Regions from separate parts of the Bradyrhizobium sp. ORS 278 genome, predicted to be linked through region 3. Evidence: predicted binding sites of a transcription regulator. Region 3 holds the regulator's gene; each other region holds the start of a gene.
What was found. The regulator LexA, encoded in region 3, represses DNA repair genes until DNA is damaged. The targets are predictions, from matches to a motif close to TGTTCNNNNTGTGTTCNG.
Positions count from the first base shown of each region.

Region 1: the regulator LexA is predicted to act here: its motif matches at 1,681-1,698, upstream of BRADO_RS28145 (ribonuclease T2).
Region 2: the regulator LexA is predicted to act here: its motif matches at 2,290-2,307, upstream of BRADO_RS18415 (DUF3072 domain-containing protein).
Region 4: the regulator LexA is predicted to act here: its motif matches at 1,586-1,603, upstream of uvrA (excinuclease ABC subunit UvrA).

Region 1 is NC_009445.1:6,273,778-6,279,159, forward strand. Features, by position in the region: gene BRADO_RS28130 (DUF3617 family protein) at 57-596, opposite strand; gene BRADO_RS28135 (hypothetical protein) at 678-983, opposite strand; gene BRADO_RS28140 (hypothetical protein) at 1,153-1,617, shown strand; gene BRADO_RS28145 (ribonuclease T2) at 1,739-2,443, shown strand; gene BRADO_RS28150 (23S rRNA (adenine(2030)-N(6))-methyltransferase RlmJ) at 2,548-3,408, shown strand; gene BRADO_RS28155 (cold-shock protein) at 3,661-3,876, shown strand; gene BRADO_RS28160 (outer membrane protein) at 4,128-4,772, opposite strand; gene uvrC (excinuclease ABC subunit UvrC) at 5,025-5,382, shown strand, end outside.
Region 2 is NC_009445.1:4,130,405-4,135,786, forward strand. Features, by position in the region: gene BRADO_RS18400 (FdhF/YdeP family oxidoreductase) at 1-877, opposite strand, end outside; gene BRADO_RS18405 (type 1 glutamine amidotransferase domain-containing protein) at 1,163-1,723, opposite strand; gene BRADO_RS18410 (hypothetical protein) at 1,943-2,236, shown strand; gene BRADO_RS18415 (DUF3072 domain-containing protein) at 2,354-2,545, shown strand; gene BRADO_RS18420 (hypothetical protein) at 2,658-2,945, shown strand; gene BRADO_RS18425 (glycoside hydrolase family 3 N-terminal domain-containing protein) at 2,988-4,337, opposite strand; gene BRADO_RS18430 (DUF4173 domain-containing protein) at 4,546-5,382, shown strand, end outside.
Region 3 is NC_009445.1:4,311,052-4,316,433, forward strand. Features, by position in the region: gene glp (gephyrin-like molybdotransferase Glp) at 112-1,317, shown strand; gene lexA (transcriptional repressor LexA) at 1,538-2,236, shown strand; gene BRADO_RS19200 (hypothetical protein) at 2,537-2,977, shown strand; gene BRADO_RS19205 (ComEC/Rec2 family competence protein) at 3,149-5,382, opposite strand, start outside.
Region 4 is NC_009445.1:4,197,435-4,202,816, reverse strand. Features, by position in the region: gene uvrA (excinuclease ABC subunit UvrA) at 1-1,494, opposite strand, end outside; gene BRADO_RS18680 (hypothetical protein) at 1,807-2,109, shown strand; gene BRADO_RS18675 (hypothetical protein) at 2,155-3,318, shown strand; gene BRADO_RS18670 (outer membrane protein) at 3,434-4,087, opposite strand; gene BRADO_RS18665 (outer membrane protein) at 4,378-5,106, opposite strand; gene BRADO_RS18660 (outer membrane protein) at 5,321-5,382, opposite strand, start outside.

The DNA.
Region 1 (5,382 bases), 2.0 Mb from region 3:
CCTTGGGAACCTGGTCCCAACCGTCCCGCCGTGGCAAAGTGCCGAAGGGGTGGCCGTTACTGCTTCGCGCCCGGGATCAGGTTCTTCAGCTTGGCCATGTCCTTGACGTTCATCTTCATGCCGCCGGGCATGACGATGTCGCCGGGTTTCTGGTCCGCCTTGCAGGCGCCGAGCCACTTCGCCTCGATGGTCATTGCGGTGTCCTTGGCGCCGGTGGCGCCGCCCTGGATCTTCGAGGTCGTCTTCACCGTGTAGGCCGAATTGAAGTCGCCGGTGATCTCGGCATGCGACGTCGTGCTCATGCCGCCGAAGCTGCAGACGGAATCGCTGACATAGCCGGTCGCCGTCTTCTGGATATCCTGCTTGGAGCAGACCTGCTGCGCCATCGGCGAGGCCATGTTGTTCATGTCCTTGTCGGTGGTCTCGTCGGTGCAGTGCTGCATCGTCATCTCCGGCAGCTGGCCGCCGGACCGAATCATCTTGAGCTCCCAGAGACCCGCCTTGCGCACCGGCAGGTCGAGCGCGAAGGCCGCGCTCGCCGCTCCGCCCAGAAGGCTGCAACAGAGGACTCCGAGGAGGAGGCGCTGACGTGTCATGATCGTGTTCCGGCTTAGCTGTCAATCGGCGAACCGATGACGCCGAATCATGGCGTTAGTGTAGTCAGGCCTCGAACAGGTTCAGTACAGTGTCCGCAGCGGCCGTTGCGCCGAGCCGTACGGCACCCAGCGGCAGGCGAACGAAACGTAGCCGCCATAGTGCGGATCGACCGCGCGGAATTTCGCGACCTTGCCGTAGGACGCGCAATGATCGACCGCGATCTGGCGCGCATCCGTGCTCTGGGCCAACTGATAGGCGATGATGCCGCCGGTGTCGTTGCCCTTGAACGGCGGCACCACGTCGGCCCGGGCGGGCGCGCCGGCCAGCAGCATCCCCGCGGCCAGCAGGCCTGCCGTCTTCACCAATCCGACCTTCAGCATCCGCATTGCATTCTCCCAAAGCGCTACCGCCATCCTAAAGGTCCTGTCCGGCCAAGAAAAGAACACCGGCCGGGGGTTAACAGGACTAATCGTGGAGTGTTGCCGCGTTGCACTTGACCTCCTGGAACAGGCGCGGCACGGTCCATGCTCCTGCATCAGACCTTGCGGACGGCCCATGCGCGACTTCAGCACATCTCTCACGATCCTCGGTGCCGGCTGCGGCGCGCTGCTCGCCGCTCTGGTCGCGACCGCTCCGGCCCACGCCGCCAACCCGCTGGAGATGAACTTCTGGCTCTCCGGTCCCAAGTATGAGGGCCGGGTCGCCCCGTGCGAGGCGGCCATCCCGACCATCGTGAGCCGGTTCCAGGACAAGGAAAGCACCTTCTGGAATTCGTCGCTGACGATCACCGGCGTCGCCAATGTCCGCGAGATCGCCTTCCGCCCCTGGCAGTCGGACAACATCCCGCGCCGCTTCTGCACCGGCAGCGTGATGATCAGCGACGGCAAGGCGCGCACGCTCAATTATTCGATCATTGAGGACGGCGGCTTCGCCGGCTATGACCAGGGCGTCGAGTTCTGCGTCGTCGGCCTCGACCGTAACTGGGCGTTCAACCCGGCCTGCCGCGCCGCCAAGCCCTGAGTCGCGGGCGACGCCTCCACCAAAATCACGGGTGACGATCGGCTGCTCCCGGGCAGCCGTTTTTGTTCTTGAAATGTTCCTGGGGGCTGCTAGGTTCCTGGCATTGTCCGGGGAGTTCGCCATGTTTGATGACCTGCGCCGACCAGCCGTCCTGCTTGCCAGAACCGTCGTTTGTTTGGCCCTGCTGCTGGGTGCGCTGGACGCTGCACCCGTGGAGGCTCAGGACCGCCGTCAGAACGCGCCGGGCGCGTTCGACTTCTACGTGCTGTCGCTCTCGTGGTCGCCATCATTCTGCGCCGAGGCCGAGGAGCGTGGCGGACGCGGCAGCCGCTCGCAGCAATGCAGCGGACGGCCCTACTCCTTCGTCGTGCATGGGCTGTGGCCGCAATACGAGGCCGGCTACCCCGAATATTGCGAGCAGCCGTCGCCCCGCCTGCCGCGCAACATCATGACCTCGATGCTCGACCTGATGCCGGCGCCCGGCTTGATCTACAATGAGTGGGACAAGCACGGCACCTGCTCCGGTCTGTCGGCCAAGGCCTATTTCGAGGCCATCCGCAAGGCCCGCGCCGTGATCAAGATCCCGCCGGAGTTCCTGGACCTTGCGGAAGCCAAGACATTGGCGCCCGCCGCGATCGAGGACGCGTTCATCAAGGCCAATCCCAAGTTGACCAATTCAGCCATCGCGGTGACCTGCAATCGAACCCGGCTCAGCGAGGTTCGGATCTGCCTCTCCAAGGACCTCGAATTCCGTAGCTGCGACGAGGTCGACCGTCAGGCGTGCCGCCGTGACGAGGTCAACATGCCGCCGGTGCGCGGCGGCTAGCCCACAACCTCGCGCTCGGCCGGCGGACACCCGCGCCTGCCGAGAGCGGCCGCAGGCCAACGACGGGGTACCTTTTCCTCGCGGAACGGCGTAACTGCTGCGGCATGAACTACCGACACGCCTTCCACGCTGGCGGCTTCGCCGACGTCATCAAACACATCGTGCTGACCCGCATCCTGGTCTACCTCCAGGAGAAGCCGGCGGCATTCCGGGTCATCGACACCCATGCCGGCGCCGGTCTCTACGACCTCACCGGAGACGAAGCCACGCGCAGCGGCGAGTATCTCACCGGCATCGCGCGGCTGCTGCAGGCGCGCCTGTCGGACGAGGCTTATGCACTCTTGCAGCCATATCTGGACATCGTCCGATCGTTCAATCCGAAGGCCGATCTCGTCGCCTATCCCGGCTCGCCGCTGATCGCGCGCGCGCTGCTGCGGCCGCAGGACCGCATGACCTTGTGCGAGCTTGCCGATGTCCCGCGCAAGCAACTGATCGATGCGCTGCGGCGCGATACCCAGGCCCGCGTCGTCGATCTCGACGGCTGGGTCGCCCTGCCCGCCTTCGTGCCGCCGAACGAGCGCCGTGGCGTCGTGCTGATCGATCCCGCCTTCGAGGCCAAGGATGAGTTCGAGCGCATGAGCGACCGCTTTGCCGCAGCCTTCGCGAAGTGGACCACCGGTATCTACGTGCTCTGGTATCCCGCCAAGAGCCGCCGCGCCACCGAACAGCTTGCTGATCAGGTCGCGCATCTCGCAGCTGCGGCGAAGCCGCCGGGCAAGGTGCTGCGCGTCGAGTTCAGCGTTGCGCCGCAGATCGAAGGCGAGGCGCTAACCTCCACCGGTCTGCTGATCGTCAATCCGCCCTGGACATTGCATGATGAGCTCAAGCTCATCCTGCAGGAGCTGGTCAGGCCGCTCGGCCAGGGCGGCCCTGCGCGCTTTCGTCTCGACATCCCCAAAGCTTGAAGCGGAAGTTCGTCGAAAAGCCGTAGTCAATCGGCGCGGAACCGTATTAATGTGTCTGACTGTAAGACTGGCTTTACGTTCCGCTTCCGCGAATGGTTGCGGCGGGGTGATCAAGGCCTAACAAGATCCGGCGATCCGGCGCGGCGAGCGCTGGGCGTTAAGGTGGCCAACGCTTTCCGATCAAAGTGATGTCCGGTCGGACGCTGCGCAGGGCGCGCAGTGGAGGAAGCATTGCGGGGGAGGAGTTTCCCGATGGCCATGACTGGGACAGTCAAGTTCTTCAACGGTGAGCGCGGCTACGGCTTCATCAAGCCGGACGATGGTGGTCGCGACGTGTTCGTGCATATCACGGCAGTGGAGCGCGCCGGGCTGAAGGATCTGACCGAGGGACAGCGTATCAGCTTCGAGGTTGAGCCGGACAAGAAGGGCAAAGGCCCGAAGGCGGTGAACCTGGTCCTGTCGTCGTAGCCACGGCCCGCCGGGCAGGCTCGCATCTGACGCGAGCCGCTGCAGCGGGCGTCGACGTGACTTCATCAGTCGAAAACCGCCGGCAGCGCGTCCGGCTTCGCGCTCGAGCCGCGCATTCTGGTTGCGCGCGCAGACGCGCGCCTGAGTGCTGACGGTCACGCGACAAAAAAATCCCGGCCGCGCGAGCAGCCGGGAGGATGTCGTTCGACTTTCTTCTTCCTATCCCGTCTTGTTGCTTTGCCGTTTTGCCATCAGAAATGGAAGTTGATGCCTGCGCGGATCATTCCAGACCGATAGTCGTTCTTCGCCCCCGTGATCACGAAATTATTGCTGTCGAGATCGACGTAGAGATACTCGATCTTCGCGGTCCAGTTCTGCGCCAGGCCGAACTCGGTGCCGACGCCGAGCGTCCAGCCGACGGCGGTGTGCGATTCCGAAAGGCCGAAGGTCTCGGCGCGCAGGCCACCGAGCGCGAGACCGCCGGTGCCGTAGAACAGGATGTTGTTGAAGGCATAGCCGACGCGGCCGCGCAGCGTGCCGAACCAGGGGTTCGAGAACTTCCACGGCGCGAAGGTGTCGTTGGCGCCGCTGAGATTGATGTCGCCCTCGATGCCGAGCACCCAGGGACTGCCATTCTGCCAGTTGTAGCCGGCCGTCACCCCGCCGACGAGCCCCGAGGGCTTGGTCGCGCTGTTGCCGACCGTCCCCCATTGATAGCCCAGCGTGCCGCCGAGATAGGGGCCGGCCCAGCTATAGGCGTTGAGGGGCTGGTTGACCGTATAGGGCGCGCCGCGGCCGTAGCCGTAGCCCAGATCGGCCGCCTGCGCCGACCCCGATCCCAGAGCCGCTGCGCTCAGGCCCGCGACAGCGGCAGCACCGACCAAGAACCTTTTCATTGCTCACTCCACGCCACTTGCCGTCGCCACCCGGAGCAAGCGCCGCGCGATGGGCGCGGGCCGGTGTGGTTACGGAACCCCGACTTTTTTCGTGAGCATTTATCGAGAGTTTTAGGTTAAGCCGTTGTTAAGCCCGGTTAGCAGGCCATTAACGTGCTTAACGAAGCGTTACCGCCCTCCTCGTCTGTCCTGCCCTGTGCATGGCGCCAGCGCATGCTGGCGGGACGGCGCGGCAGCGCTTAATTTGCTGACATGACCACCCAAAGCTCCGATCCACCCCAGGCGCCGGCGCCCCCGCACCGGCGTGGCGCCGCGACCGACCTGCCGCCCGAGGCCACCGATACGCCCGATCTCGATCCCGCCGCGTCCGGCGCGGACGAGGACGATGACGGCCGCCTGCCCGAGCTGACGGAAGAGAGCGCCGAGCCGGTCGGCGAGGGCCCGCTCGCGATCGGCCATGCCGCGATCGAGAACGCGGTGCGGCTGGCGCCAACCTCGCCCGGCGTCTACCGGATGCTGAACGCGGCGCATGACGTGCTCTATGTCGGCAAGGCCAAGAACGTCAAAAAGCGTCTTGCGTCCTATGCGCGCGCCAACGCTCCGCTGCCGG
Region 2 (5,382 bases), 180 kb from region 3:
TGCACAGCCCGAGCAGCGCCGCGCCGTCGCCGCCGACCCTGAGCTGATGGTATTGCGTGCTGATGCGCGTGCCGCCGGTCAGCACCATCTGGATCGGATTTTGCGGATTTGTGAACCGCTCCAAGCCACGCTCACGCAGCGGATTGAACGTGATGATGGGGACACCACGTTGCGCCGCCCGCTGCAGCGGATGCAGCATGCGAGGCGAGTTGGTCGTGGTGTTCTGACCAAAGAAGAGGATGCAGTCGGCCTTGTCGTAATCGTCCAGCAGCACGGTGCCCACAGGGACGCCGATCACCTCCGGAAGGGCGACCGAGGTCGATTCATGGCACATGTTGGAGCTGTCGGGGAAATTGTTGGTGCCATACATTCGGCCGAACAGCTGGTACATGTAGCTCGTCTCGAGCGAGGCGCGACCCGACGTGTACATCACCACCTTGCGAGGATCGAGCGCCTTCAACTCAGCTCCGATCGCGCCGAACGCCTCGTCCCAGCCCACCGGAAGGTAGCGATCGCTCGCGGCATCGTAGCGCATCGGATGGGTCAGCCGGCCCTGCTCCTCGAGCTGATGGTCCGACCACGTTCGCAGCTCGGTCAGGGTATGCCGGGCGAAAAACTCGGGCCCGACGGTCTTGCCGGTGATTTCCCAGGCGGTGGCTTTCGCGCCGTTCTCACAGAATTCGAACGGATGCGGTTGTGCCGGCTTCGCCCATGAGCAGCTCACGCACATGAAGCCGCCAGGCTTGTTCTGCTTCAAGAGGATTTCGCTGCCAAGCAGCGTGACTTCCTCCTGAGTGAGGATACTCGCGACGGCGCGCACCGATCCCCAGCCGCCGGCAGGTGCGTTGTAGTCCTGAATCTTCGCCTTTTCACTCACGATCCATCTCCGCGGCCTGAAAGCCCGGCCAACCCGTGACCGAGATGCAAGTTCCGACCCTCACGGGAGATTGCGCAGTGGCCGCAAGGAAGCGGCAGAGAGCAGGATCATCGGCAAATTAGGAACGACGAGCCGTGGCGAGCGTCTTTTATCTGTCTCCGGCGGCGTTCCCCCATCTCGCTGGAGACACTCCGTGTGGACTGCGGCCCAGCGTTCGACCCCTCGGGCGCTGGGCCTGTCCTTGGACGAGGCCAGGCAGGCTCCGGCCTCGTCCAAGACATCGCCTTAAGCGGCGCTCCGTTGCAGATGCCGGCCTTCCTTCACCTCTTCGATGATCTTGGCACTGAACGCTTCGAGATCGCCGGGATTGCGCGACGTGATGACGCCTTGGTCGACGACGACTTCCGCGTCCTGCCACTGGGCGCCGGCATTGGCGACGTCCGTCTTGATGGATTTATAGGACGTCATTTTACGCCCCTTCGCGATGCCGGTCTCAATCAGCAGCCACGGCGCATGGCAGACCGCAGCCACGATCTTCTTGGCATTGAAGATGTCCTTGATGAACTGCAGCGCCTTCGGCTCGAGGCGCAGCAGATCCGGATTGATCTGGCCGCCCGGGAGCACGATGGCGTCATAATCGGACGCTTGCGCCTGGTCGAGCGTCTTGTCGACCTTGACCGGCCTGCCCCAGTCCTTCTGGTCCCATCCTTTGATCTCGCCCGGCGCAAGCGAAACGATCTCCACCGTCGCTCCAGCCTGCGACAGGCGATCGCGCGGCACTTCCAACTCGGATTGCTCGAAACCGTTGGTCGCGAGGATCGCAATCCTTTTTCCCTTGATGTCCATGACAGATGCTCTCGTTTTGGGTCGATGACGGCGGGCAACATTGCGCATGCGCCCATCGTTCCGCAGCGATCGATGGCCGATTGTCACAACTGGTCGATCGACCGAGTCGGACTGCAGATGGAACCCCAGCGCTCCGATCCCGTTTTCCCGTCGCGAGCAGCTTCTGGTGCCCGACCGAGGACAAGCCGGGCGTGCTCTGTTGACGATCTGGAGTGTTCCGTGCCCTACGCTCTGTTTGAGAATGACGAAAGGCTGACGCGTCCGTTTCGAACCGAACGGGAGGTGTGGGAGGCTGCCGAGCAGGCCGATCTGGTCACCCTCGATACCCACGGCGAGAAGGTGCTCGACAACAATTTTGAGATCAAGCCGTGCGAAGCCACGGCCGACGAACTCGCGGCCGCTGGGCCGGATATCGTGTTGCCGGCTGCGAGAGACGATGCCGCAGGCGGGACAAGCCCGTTGCGAACGACGTCGCAGGCCACTCCCAAGAAAACCACGCCCTCTTCGAGCTAATCAGATGATCACCATCCGTCGTGGCGGTGAGAGTTGCGAACCGACACCTGACGTAGAACATATAATGAACCAATAGCCGTCCGCCGGGTTGTTCTCGGCACGTGAACGGAGACTTCCATGACCGAAAAACTCGAGAAGGATCCCAGAGACTGGGCTTCAGGCGACGACCCGATGACGGATGCGCAAGCGTCATATTTGAAGACCCTGAGCGAGCAGGCCGGGCGACCAGATCCGACGACGGACGTGCGGACCAAGGCCGAAGCATCCGTACTGATCGATGAGTTCAGACGCGCCGCCGGGCTGAACTAAGGGAAAGCTATCGGTCGTTGACCGGTATCCGAATCCTGCCATGTCGAAGACGGGCGTGTCGCGAATCAAGAGCCGCTCGGTTAATCTTTGCGCCCTTTCTAGGGAGTGCAGGATGGTTGCGGATAGTGACAGCAGGGTTGCCTGGCATCGCGCTCAGCTGAAGAAGAACCGCGCAGCATTGAAGCAGATCGAGACGGCGCGGTTCACGGTCGGCGAGAGCGCGGATTGCAGGTCGATCGAGCGGACCAAGCGACAGGTCGCTGAACTTCAGCTCAAGATCCGGGAGTCGGAACAGGTGATCGGGCAGCACGACAAACAGGTACGACGTCCGCTCGCCACCGACTTGCGCAGCCTCTCAAACGTCGCCTGGCGCAACTGGACCGGCAACGGCCCGCGCTGACGAATGTGACCGGATTCTGATCGACCGATCGATCCATACGCACTACTTGCTTGGCGCCGGCGCGCGCGGACTCGATGCATCCGCCGCGACAGTCCCGTCCTCCCGCGGCATCCACCGCCCCAGGCGCTCGTCGCTCCTGCGCAGGGCTTCCAGATCGATGCGTCCGTCCACCAACGCCCTTTTGGCGCAAGCCAACACACGATGGATTTGCGTGCCGTCATAAGCCACCAGCAGGATGTCGGCACCGCCGCTGAGGGACTCGACCACGGCCTCGCAGAGGTTCCGGCCGTAGATCGCGCCCATCACGAGATCGTCGGTGATGATGATGCCCTGGTAGTTCCAGCGCCCGCGGATCAGGCCGTCGAGCACGGCCTTCGAATGCGACGCCGGGCGCTCGCGATCGATCGCATCGACCACCACGTGCCCCACCATCATCGCTGCATCCGACTTGTCGAGCACACCGCGGAACGCCAGCCAATCCGACTGTTCCAGAATTTCCGCTGAGGTATCGAGCTCGGCAGAGAAATGATGCGTGTCGGCCGCAACGCGCCCGAGACCGGGGAAGTGCTTGACGGCGGCACGGACGCCGCTCGCTTCGAGTCCGCGGACATAACCGAGCGCAATGTCCGCCACGACGGCCGGATCGCTGGAGATCGCCCGGCGATTGATCAACGTATGGAAATCAAACCTGTTGTGTGTCCAGCGCGGGCGGAGATCGACGACCGGCGCCAAGTTGAGGGTGATGCCGGCGGCTGCCAAGGACCGACCCTGGCTCTTCCCCATCTCGAACGCCTCTTGCATGCGCCGCGCTGACGGCAGATCGGCCAGCGTCGCAAGGCCGGGCATGTTCGGCACGGCCGGCGACAAATGCGCAACCGAGCCCCCCTCCTGGTCGGCCGAGACCAGCAAGGGCGGCAGGCCGGCGCTGATCCGCTCGGCCTGTAGCCGCGCAATGTCGGCCTGCAGCTGGGCCGCCGTTCGCCCTCGCACATTGTGGTGGGTCACATAGACGCCGACGATCAAACCCTGCCGCGCGAGCGCAGCAGCGTCCTCCAACGACGTATAGCCGACCATGAAGTGCCGCCCGAGCAATTGCGCGACGTCGGGAGCCGTTCGGAACGTTTCATACTTCCGCCAGGCGAACATGAACTGCGTCGACGTCAGCGCGATCAGCGGGATGCACCAGGCGAGGACAAGCATCTTCCCGGGGAGACCGTGCCGCCATCGCCCGCCGAGCAGGAGCAGAAGCGGAGCGGCCAGAGCGATGATCAACAAGGCGGCGTGACCACCCCCGCGCAGGCGAACGAGATACGGCTCGTTGCTGTTGACCGTGATGACGATGAAGAGCAGAGCAAGAATCCAGAGGACGACCGTCCTGATACGCCCGAGCATGTGTGCAGCCGATGAGTCCGGAGGAAACAACGGCCTCTGCGTAACAATGCCGATCCGCCTGCGCCAGCGGCGGGCTCGCGCCTGCACGAATTCTGCAAACAAATCCTGAAATGCTGCAGGGCTGGTGGGCAGCGGCTGCACGTGGCCGCGCCATGGTGGTCATCGGCCGGCACGTGCCGGCCGCTTCGCTGCCACAAGGGACCACCGCATGACTGCCTCCGCCGAGCTGACGGCCGCTCCAGCCGCATCTGATTCCAGATGGTTTAAATTCGCGATCGCTGTCGGCCTCGTCGGACTGGCCGACGCGTTGCTCTACAACGGCCGCCCCATCGGTCTGGCCTTGCCGCTGTTCCTCGGCGTCCTCGCCGCGACGAGCATCTTCGTCAATGTCGTCATGACGTCGCGCGCCCGGCTGATCGGAGCTGGCGTCCTTGTCGTCGCAGGCCTCGCGCCTGTCATCGAGGATCTCAGCCTGCTGTCGTTTGCCGTCATGCTTGTGATGATCCTTTCGGCCGTTGCGTTCGCAACCGACTCATATGCGCGCGGATTTTGGCTGCCGCTGAGCGCGGCTCGGCAGTTGCTCCTGTTTGGACCATTCCGGCTCGTCCCGGACATGATCATGATACTGCGCGAGCACTCGCTGACGCGCGCACTGCTGATATGGGGCCTCCCGCTAACATTCGGCGCCGTGTTTGCGGCGTTGTTCGCCGCAGCGAACCCGGTCATCGCGCAGTGGCTCGCGATCCTCAGCGCCGATGACTCGGCATCGGAGCTGACAATGATGCGCGCGATCTTCTGGCTCTTGGCGCTGACCATGATATGGCCCTTCGTTCACCTGCGCTGGCGCCAGCGCATCGAGCCTCCGCAACCGGCGGTCGAACCCTCGCCCGGTCAGCCGCTATCCCTGCTCGCGATCGTGCTCGGACCTGCGACCGTGATCCGATCGTTGGTGCTGTTCAACTTGCTGTTTGCGCTTCAGACCGTGCTCGACGGCGCGTATTTGTGGGGACATGCGGCGCTTCCGGGCGGCGTGACGTACGCGACC
Region 3 (5,382 bases):
CACGATCAGCCGCTGCCGAAAAGCGCGCGGCGGCCTGGGCCCTTGGCCACGCCATGCGCGTTCGGCTAGAAGGCGATTCCTGTTTTCGTCCTGCTGTTCGAAGGAACTCTCATGGCGCTGATGCCGGTCTCCGATGCATTGTCCGCGGTGCTCGCCGGCGCCGAGCCGCTCGCCGAGGAATTTGTGGCGCTGGACGACGCGTTTCACCGGGTTCTGGCGCGGGATCTCGCGGCGCTGCGGACGCAGCCTCCGGAGGCGATGTCGGCCATGGACGGTTACGCGCTGCGCGCAGCCGATGCCACGGCCAAGGCGCGGCTGAAGGTGATCGGCGAGGTCGCGGCGGGGCGGCCGTTCGATCGACTCGTCGGCCCCGGCGAGGCAGCGCGCATCTTCACCGGCGGCGTGGTGCCCGAGGGCGCCGACGCGGTCGTGATCCAGGAGGACACGACGGCGGACGGCAGCCACGTCGTGATCAATGAGCCGGCGATCAAGGGCCGCCACATCCGGCCCGCGGGCGTCGACTTCCATGAGGGCATGGTGCTGCTGAAGGCCGGCCGCCGGCTCAGCGACCGCGACCTGTCGCTCGCGGCCAGCATGAATTATCCGACGTTGCCGGTACGGCGCCGGCCCAAGGTTGCTCTGCTCGCGACCGGCGACGAGCTGGTGATGCCGGGCTCGACGCCCGGCCCTGGCCAGATCGTCTATTCGAACGGCTACGGCCTGCGCGCGCTGATGCGCAGCGAGGGCGCCCAGCCGATCGACCTCGGCATCGCCGCAGATACGCTGGAGGCCACGGTCGCCGGGATCCGCCGGTCGCGCGATGCGGAGGCCGATATCCTGGTGACGACCGGGGGCGCCTCGGTCGGCGATCACGACCTGGTCAAGCAGGCGCTCGACGCCGAGGGCGTCGAAATGGCGTTCTGGAAGATCGCGATGCGGCCGGGCAAGCCGATGATGCATGGCCGTCTCGGCGGCATGCGCGTGATCGGCCTGCCGGGCAATCCGGTGTCATCCTACGTCTGCGCCGTGCTGTTTCTGGTGCCACTGATTCGCAGCCTGCTCGGTCGCGAGGCGCAGCTGCCGCGCGAGACCGCCCTGCTCGGCCGCGAGCTCGGGGCCAATGATTCGCGCGAGGATTATTTGCGCGCACAGCTCGACATCCGCGCGGACGGCGTGCTGGTCGCGACGCCGGTGACGCAGCAGGACTCGTCGCTGCTCGGGAATCTCGCGCTGTCGCAGGCGCTGGTCATCCGTCCGGCGTTCGCGCCGAAGGCTGCAGCCGGAAGCCCCTGCGAGATCCTCCGCCTGCCGCTTTGAGCCAATTTCCCCGGCAAAGCCCGGTCTGTTCACCCTATTTTTAGGATTGCGGAACACACATCGAACATATAGTGTTCGTTCATGATTTGTTTTTAGTATGTTGCGGGCGAATGCGATCGTCCGAGTCCCGTTCGCTCTTCGACACTGGTCTTGGGAGCATCACTGGTCTTGGGAGCATCGTGCGGGACTCGAACGACATCAAACCGGGGACAAGGTCGAGATGCTGACGCGCAAACAGTACGAACTTCTGCGGTTCATCAACGAGCGGCTGAAGGAAGCCGGCGTGCCGCCGTCCTTCGACGAGATGAAGGATGCGCTCGACCTGCGTTCGAAGTCCGGCATCCATCGTCTGATCACGGCGCTGGAGGAGCGCGGCTTCATCCGCCGGCTGCCGAACCGCGCCCGCGCCATCGAGGTGATCAAGCTGCCTGAGCTGTCTCAGGCGGCCGGCAATCGCCGCGGCTTCACGCCGTCGGTGATCGAAGGCAATCTCGGCAAGGTCCGCACCTCGACGCCGGCGCTGGAGGATGGCGAGCGTCCGGTAGCGGTGCCGGTGATGGGCCGAATTGCCGCGGGCACGCCGATCGAGGCGCTGCAGACCCGCAGCCACACCATCAGCGTGCCGGCCGACATGCTCGGCAATGGCGATCACTACGCGCTCGAGGTGCGCGGCGATTCGATGGTCGATGCCGGCATCCTCGATGGCGACATGGCGCTGATCCAGCGCAACGAGACCGCGGACACCGGCGACATCGTCGTGGCGCTGATCGACGACGAGGAGGCGACCTTGAAGCGCTTCCGCCGCCGCGGCGCCTCGATCGCGCTGGAGCCGGCCAACACCGCCTATGAGGTGCGCATCCTGCCGCCCAACCGGGTCAAGATCCAGGGCAAGCTGGTCGGACTCTATCGCAAGTACTGATTGCGCGTGCTCCGCGGTCGCGGTGATGCATCGCGATCGCAGCACGGGCTGCTCAATCGATCGGCGGCGCGACGACACGCTGCGTGCGCCGCTCAAAAACAAGTCACGCGCGAGCGCACCTCATGATGTGCAGCGCGGCACGCTCAAACGCTTGTGATCGTCAGCGGCTGCACGCGGCGAAGATCAGCGCAGAAATGCCGCGAAGCGCGCGCTAACATCTCTCCGATGTCCACTCTGATAGAGGCCTGCGCCTGTCCGGGGGGAGCGCGGGTCGGCTATCTCTGAACGAGGAGCGATCCGATGTGTGACTACAGCCTCCATGCCGTTGCCTCCCGTCCCGCCAAAGTCGGCGAGACGCTGATCTCGACGACGTTCCGCGGCACCGCGACCCGCGGCTTCGCGCTCGAAAGCGAGCCGACCGTTGCGGTGTGCATGCTCCCTGGCACCGAGCTCGCCTTCGCCGAGGACGTCCGCTACGACAGCCGCTGGCTGTGGACGCGGACCATTCGGGAGCGCGTCGCCAAGTTCAACACCATCGAGAAGCACATCCCTGATCGTCATCACGACGCGATCGAGTTCGCCGACGGCCGTCATGTGCTGGTGACGCAGCTCTGCGAAGGCCAGCGGGTTACCGTGCTGCAACTGCCGGTCAGCAAGCAGCCCGGCGAGCGCCGCCCCGAGATCGCAACGGAGACGCCGGCGCAACAGCCGACACCGATCCGCCGCATCAGCATTACCTGACGCATCGGATCGAGCCCTCGCGTCCTCGCATCGGATCGCCTCCAGGCGCTGCAATCCCGGACCAGCCAAGGCCGGCCTGCGGATTGCAGCGTCTCCGCTGTTCCAGATGCCAGTTGGATGCCATGCGTATCGGCTTGAAGCGACCGATCTGAACCGGCTCGTCCGGACTAATTAGTCGTCTCCGCCCTGCTCCGTCTCCGGCGGTGTCGCATCCTGCGCTCGCGGTCCCGGCGTGCGCGGAGTCAACGTGGTCTCGAACTCCCCGGCCTCAGCGGGCGCCGGCCACCACGGGCGGTCGGTGCCGTCGGCCCGCACGGGCACGACGGCGAATCCCTTGTCGCGCGCGACCAGCATCAACGCGCCCTGCTGCTGCAGGCGCGGGCGGTCGACGACAGCGGCCGCGCAGGATGATGGCGCGGCGCGCGCCGTCACCACCAGCGCCGCACGGGCGCAATCATCGGCGAGCGCATCCGCGCGCAGGGTGAGCGCAACGAGGCGGCCATCGGCCAGCGCCAGGACGCAGCCCGAATCGTCGCAGGACACGCCATGGCCGAGCGAGGAATCGGCCGGCAGCCGCGCATCGGCATCGGCGGCGAGCCACTCGCGGGTGACGAACACGTCCTTGCCGTTGCGCATCACATGCAGAAGCCCGTCGCGGCCGCGCACCGCGACCGCGCGGCCATCGCCGGAGACGAGAATGTCGGGCTGCGGCGTCGCGGCGGCCCATGCGGCCGCGATGGCGAGCACCGCCGCGCCGGACCAGCGCAGCGGCGTCCTGAGCAGGCCGATCAGGACGAGGCCGAAACTCGACACGATCAGCGGGCCGATGCCGAAGGCCGTGATGCGCCCGACCGCGCCCGGCAGCGCGGCGACCCAGCGCGTCACGGCGATCATCCAGTCGATGCCCCAGCCCATCACGGTCCACCACAAGCCATCGAGCCCGAACGGCGCAAACAGCAGGCCGAGCAGCCCGGCGGGCATCACCACCGCCGAGACCACCGGCATCGCCGCGAGGTTGGCGAGCAGGCCGTAGGGCGTGATGCGATGAAAGTGGAATGCGGCATAGGGCGTGGTGGCGAGGCCGGCGATCAGCGAGGCCAGGAGCAGCATCGAGAGCTCGCGGCCGCCCCACAGCGCGACGCGCTGCGCGGTCGAGGAATCCGGCGTCGCGAACAGTTTGGGCAGGCCGAACTGTACCAGCGCGACGAGGCCGAGGGTGGCCGCGAACGACATCTGAAAGCTCGGATGCACCAGCGCCTCCGGAGCGGCGATCAGCACGATCATGGCGGCCACAGCGAGCGTGCGGAAGGTGACGGCGCGGCGGTCGACCATGACGGCGATGAGCACCACCGCCGTCATGAAGAAGGATCTCTGCGTCGCGACCTCGGCGCCCGACAGCAACAGATAGAACGCGGCGGCCGCCAAAGCCGCGGCGGCCGCCCATTTCTTGATCGGATGGCTGACGGTCAGGCCCGGGATCAGCGCGAGCAGCGCGCGCACGGCGAAGAACACGACGCCGGCGACGACGGCCATGTGATAACCGGAGATCGACAGCACATGGCCGAGGCCGGAGATGAACATCGCGTCGTTGACGTCGGGCGTGACGGCGTCGCGTCGGCCAGTCAGAAGCGCAGTCGCAATCGCGCGCTCGTCGCCCGCAAGGCGCGCGCGGATGCGGGCGTCGATCACATCGCGCAGGTCCTGCATCGCCGCCGCATAGCGCAGGCCGACGCCGGCCGCCTGCGGCGGCGTCACGACGGTGATGGCGCCCATCACGAAGCCGGAGGCGCCGATGCCCTGGAAGAACATGTCGCGGGCAAAGTCGTAGGACCCGGGACGCACCGGCGCGAGCGGCGGCAACAGGCGTGCCTTCAGCTGCACGAAGCTGCCGACATCGGGCGCGGCGCCCTTGCGCACCGCGAGCCGGACGCGCGCAAGAGCCACGCTGCTGCGCTGACTCTCCATTGACGTCACGCGCAAAACGATGCGGTCGCTGCGCTCGCGGATATCGCGCGCCTCGACGAAGCCGGAGAGCGAGACGGAATACAGCGGTCGCGCCAGCAGCGGATGCGCCACCAGTGCCGTCTTCACGGTGGCGACGGCAAAGCCGGACGCCGTGGCTGCGATCATCACCGCCGCCGGAAACAACGGGTGCCGGCGCATGAGCACAGCGGCCGCGCCCAGCGCGAGCGCCAGGGCCACGCTCACCCACAGCAACGGCTCGTGATCGGCAGAGAAATACAGCGCGATGCCGGCGCCGAACGCGACGGGAACCCAGGGCAGCAGCCGCCCTGCCCCGGCCTCGTCGCGCGCCCAGCTCTTAAGCCTGACACCAAGGGACGATCCGATGCCGGAGCCGATTGCGGGCCAGCCGCCGGCCAGCGCGCCGCGCGGCGGCCAGACCT
Region 4 (5,382 bases), 110 kb from region 3:
GCGGGTCGCGATCTCGGTCTGCTGCGCGTTGAGCTGCGACGGCACCTCGGCGAACCATTCGCCGGCGGCCTTGACGGAGAGATCGGAGATCTCGCCGATATGCTTGCCGCCGACCTTGACGCTCAGCGCCTCCGGCTTGAGCCGGAACCCCTTGCAGCCGGCGCAGGGCACGTCGTTGAAATATTTGCCGAGTTCCTCGCGGGCCCATTCGCTCTCGGTCTCGCGGAAGCGGCGCTCGATGTTGGTGATGACGCCCTCGAACGGCTTCTTGGTGTCGTAGGAGCGGACGCCGTCCTCATAGGTGAACTTGATCTCGTCGTCGCCGGAGCCGTGTAAGAGCGCGTTCTGCGTCTTCTTCGGCAGGTCCTTCCACTTGGTGTCGAGCGTGAACTTGTAGAACTTGCCGAGCGCTGTCAGCGTCTGCAGGTAATAGGGCGAGGACGACTTGGCCCAGGGCGCGATCGCGCCCTTGCGCAAGGTGAGGTCCTTGTCGGGAATGACCAGGTCGGCGTCGACATGCTGCTCGACCCCGAGGCCGCCGCATTCCGGGCAGGCGCCGTAGGGGTTGTTGAACGAGAACAGCCGCGGCTCGATCTCGGGGATGGTGAAGCCGGACACGGGACAGGCGAACTTTTCCGAGAACAGGATGCGCTCGGGCCCACTCTTGTCGTGGATCTTGGCGGTCTTCTTCTTTTCCTTCTCCTCGGCCGGCGCTGCGGAGGCAGGGGCATCGGCGAATTCGACGACGGCGAGGCCCTCGGCGAGCTTCAGCGCGGTCTCGAAACTTTCGGCGAGGCGCTGGCCGATGTCCGGGCGCACGACGATGCGGTCGACGACGACGTCGATGTCGTGCGGAAACTTCTTGTCGAGCGTGGGAGCCTCGGCGAGCTCATGGAAGGTGCCGTCGATCTTGACGCGCTGAAAGCCCTTCTTGAGGTACTCGGCGAGCTCCTTCTTGTACTCGCCCTTGCGGCCGCGCACGACCGGCGCAAGCAGATACAGGCGGGTGCCCTCGGGCAGCGCCAGCACGCGGTCGACCATCTGCGACACCGTCTGGCTCTCGATCGGCAGGCCCGTGGCGGGCGAATAGGGCACGCCGACGCGCGCCCACAGCAGCCGCATGTAGTCGTAGATCTCGGTGACGGTGCCGACGGTGGAGCGCGGATTTTTCGAGGTCGTCTTCTGCTCGATCGAGATCGCCGGCGACAGGCCGTCGATCTGGTCGACATCCGGCTTCTGCATCATCTCCAGGAACTGGCGCGCATAGGCCGACAGCGATTCGACGTAGCGGCGCTGGCCCTCGGCATAGATCGTGTCGAAGGCAAGCGAGGATTTGCCGGAGCCGGAGAGACCGGTGAACACCACGAGCTTGTCGCGCGGGATTTCGACGTCGATGTTCTTCAGATTGTGCTCGCGGGCGCCGCGGATGGTGATCGCCCGCAGGCTCGACGAGTTGGCTTGCGCGCGCTGCTTGGCCTTGAGCACTTCATCCATGACGTTCGTCCCACGGCGCAAGGCTGCGCCATCGTTGCAGGCGCGTTGCGCCGGAAGCCGGCCATCGGACGCCAGGGGGGAAAGGTATGGTCGGAACGTAGGAAGAACGGGCCTGGATTTCCAGTGCCGTCAGCGAATCATCAACAATGCGCTCGCGATATGGCAGCTTCTGGCAGGAGCGGAACCATTGCAGCGGGGAGGCCTGGAACGTGGCTTCGCAGCGGCCTTTGACGTGGTGCCGGGGCGGCCCATATGGTAGTCACCGATACGAGTGCGATGGCCGCGTCATGCTCCATTCGCCGGAGATGCTCCATGCAGTTCTCATCCTCATCAAGCGCCAATGTCGGATCATATGTGCTCTCGACCGAGGAGCGCGTGCGTAGCGCCGGCGCCGGACCGGCCGACGTGAATGCCGTTGCATCCCAGGCGCTCAAGCTGATCGGACGGGCCGAGGCGATCTCGATCGGCGCGCTGCAGTCGAGCACGGGCGTGTCGGCCGATCTGATGCAGGCTGCGATCCATCGACTCAAGCAGGATCAGCTGGTGCAGGGCTCGGATGACCGCCTGTCGCTGACGCCGCTGGGGCAGAAGGCGCATTCCATCGTTGCGACCTGATCCACTCTGCCGCTAAGGTTGTCCATCCCGCAGGGGGAGGCGACCATGGCGGATCCGGCCGGCATTGCGTGGCAGCTGTCTGATTTGTGGTATTTTGGTGTTCCGTCGATCGGAGCGGCCGTCGGCGTCACCGAGGTCATCTCGCGCTACAAGGATGCTCCCTTCCTCGCCGCCCAGACCGGCCCGGCGCGCGCCTACGTTCTCGTCAATGCGCTGGCCGCCCTGTTCGCCTACGTGCTGATCCGAAACTTCGACTTCAAATTTGGCGCCCAGGACCAGGTGATCCTGGTGCAGGCCCTGGTCGCGAGCCTCGGCTCGATGGCATTCTTCCGCAGTTCATTGTTCTCGATGAAGGTGGGGGAGACCGATGTTTCGGTCGGGCCCGCGATCTTCTTCCAGATCCTCCTGTTCGCCACCGATCGCGCCTGCGATCGCGAGCGAGCCAAGCCGCGGTCGGCCGAGGTCATCCGGATCATGCAGGGGGTGTCGTTCGAGCTCGCCCGGGACTCGCTGCCGAGCTTCTGCTTCGAGCTCATGCAGAACATTCCGGCCAGCGAGCAGCAGAAGTTTCGCCTAGTGATCGACGCGCTGGCCTCATCGACGCGGATGCCGGACAGCGTCAAGGTGCTCAATCTCGGGCTCATGCTGATGAACGCGGTGGGGCAGCAGGTGCTCGAAGCCGCGGTCGCCGCGCTGGGTGAAAAGATTCAAGGCCCCGCCAAGCTCGAGCTGAAGGTTTTCATCGCGCTGCAGCGGGCCGATTTCGACAAGGCCTATCCGCTGCTCGTCGACATCGCCTTCATCATGTCGCGCTACGGCTCCCCGGCCGCCCAGGAGGCTGCGAAGACTGCGGTGCTCAAGGAGATCGAGCCGCTGACCCGGCAGCCGCATCTCGACAATGGCGCCAAGATGACCCAGCTCGGGCTGTCTCTGCAGCAGCGCGTCGGCGACGCCGTGCTGCTGGCGGCCATCGAGCAGGTCGCCGATGGCATCAAGGGCGATCCTGACCGTGAGGACCAGGCGCAAGCCGAGGACGCAGAAAGCGCGCACGCGCAGAAGGGTCAGCAGCCTCAAACCCCGCCGCCAGGGGTTGTCGTGCCCAATGTCACGCCGATCCGTCCGGATGTGGTGGCTCCCGTCACAGACACGGACGCTGCGACGGATCACGCGGCGGGAGATGTCCCCAAAGCAGGCGGCGCGTCCGACTGAGGAGGGCGCCGCACCGGCGCGGCCGGAGAACGAAGAAGCCCCGTCGCGGCGGTCAAAAAGAAAAGCCTCCGCCCTTGCGAGCGGAGGCCTGTGCGTTGGCCCGGAAGCCGAAGTCTTAGAAGTGATAGTTCACGCCGACCTGAACGCTGTGCAGGTTCAGGTTGCCGGTCGGAAGAGCGCCGCCGAAGTAGGTCTTGCCGTCGAAGCTCTTGTAGAGGTACTCGGCCTTCACCGACCACTTCGGAGCGAACAGCACCTCGACGCCGCCGCCAGCGGTCCAGCCGCTCAGGAACTGCGTGTCGGAGACGCCGACGCCGAGCGCCGAGAGCGTGATCTTGTTGTTCGCCCAGGCGTAACCGCCGGTGCCGTACAGCAGAACGTTGTTGAACGCGTAACCAACCCGGCCACGGGCGGTGCCGGTCGCGTCGATCTTGCTGGCGATGCCGACGGCGCCGAAGCCCGGAACGACGCCACCAACGGAGTCCTTGATGTCGGCCCAGGCTGCATCGGCCTCAAGGCCGTAAACCCACGCGCCGGACTGCCAGTTGTAGCCGATGGTGCCACCGGCGAAGCCGCCCTTCGGGCTCAGCACGCCGCCATTATCTGTGGTCGCATAGCCGCCGAAGGCACCGAGGTAGAAGCCGGCCCAAGTCGGCACAGGCGCGAGAACCGGCGCCTTGGTGTAGGTCGGACGCGCGGCAAGATCGGCAGCGGCGGCGGGAGCGGCCAGGGCGGCCAGGGCCACGGTCGCAAGCAGGATCTTCTTCATTCTTGTCTCCAGTTTAGTCCTTGAAGTCCGCGTCGCACCGAAGCTCGTACGCACGAAACAGACTCACCCGTTCAAGTTGACGGGTCATCCTATAGCCGGGTTCCGAGCCGATTACCGTCACCCTGAAGACACACCCGCGGCGAAACCGCGTTTTTACGGGCAAGTTCCAGATTGTTGATGTAACTCAAATGCTTGGTTCCGCATGTTGCGGGGCAGCACAGGTGGCTCCAGAGCAACAAAAAGGCCGGCTTGCGCCGGCCCTTGGAACTTTCGGTTGTCGAACCGATCGATCAGTATTTGGCGACGACGGGACCGCCGAAGCGGTAGTTGATGCGTGCCGTGAACAGGTCGACGTCCTGCTTGATCCTGTCGGTCTGGGCGAAGACGGCGCCCTGGAAGGGGACGTTGGTGTTGCCCATGAACAGATGGTCGTACTCGAAGCCCACCGACCAGCTCGGCGCAAAGGCGTATTCGACGCCGGCGCCCACGGACGCGCCCCATTTGTGCACGGTCGTGGCGGCGAGCACGGTGTTGATCACGCCGGAAAAGATCTCGTACCTGGTGTCGGTCACGGCCGCGCCGCCCTTGGCGTAGAGCAGGGTGTCGCCGAAGGAATAGCCGATCTGGCCGGTAAACAGGCCGAAAGCGGTGAGCTTGGTGCGGTTGCGATCGGGCGCGAACACGGGCGTGACGTTGTTGCCGGTGAGATCGGCCCAGTTGCCCTGCGCCTCCAGGCCGAACACGACCTGACCCATCTGCCAGCGATAGCCGAACTGGCCGCCGACGGTGCCGCCGGTGGCGTTGTGGCAACCCTCGGCCGGGCCGTTCACCAGCGTCCAGCAATTGCGGCTCGAGCCATAACCGCCGTTGATGCCGAGATAGAAACCGCTCCAGTCGTTGATGGCGACGATGGCCGGCGGCGCCTTGGTGTAAGGCCGGGCGGCCAGATCGGCCGCCGACGCGGACGTCGCGGTTGCGATGCCGACGAGGGCCGTCGTGATCACAAGCAACTTCTTCATCGAATGTCTCCCCCGGGGGTCGTTGAACTGACTAGCGATGAAATGTTCATACACAGGCCAACCCGGAGAGGCTGTAACGTACCGGCCACAGCGGCGAAAAAGCGAGATAAATCAAATATTTAACACAAAATAGCCGCGTCGATGCCGGGCTCTGGACACGAAAAAGGCCGGCGCGATGCCGGCCTTGTCGCAACTGCGGCGGGATGACGCAGCGTCAGTAGCGCGTCGCTCCCGTCGCGCCGAATCGATAGTTCACGCGGACCGTGGCGATGTCGA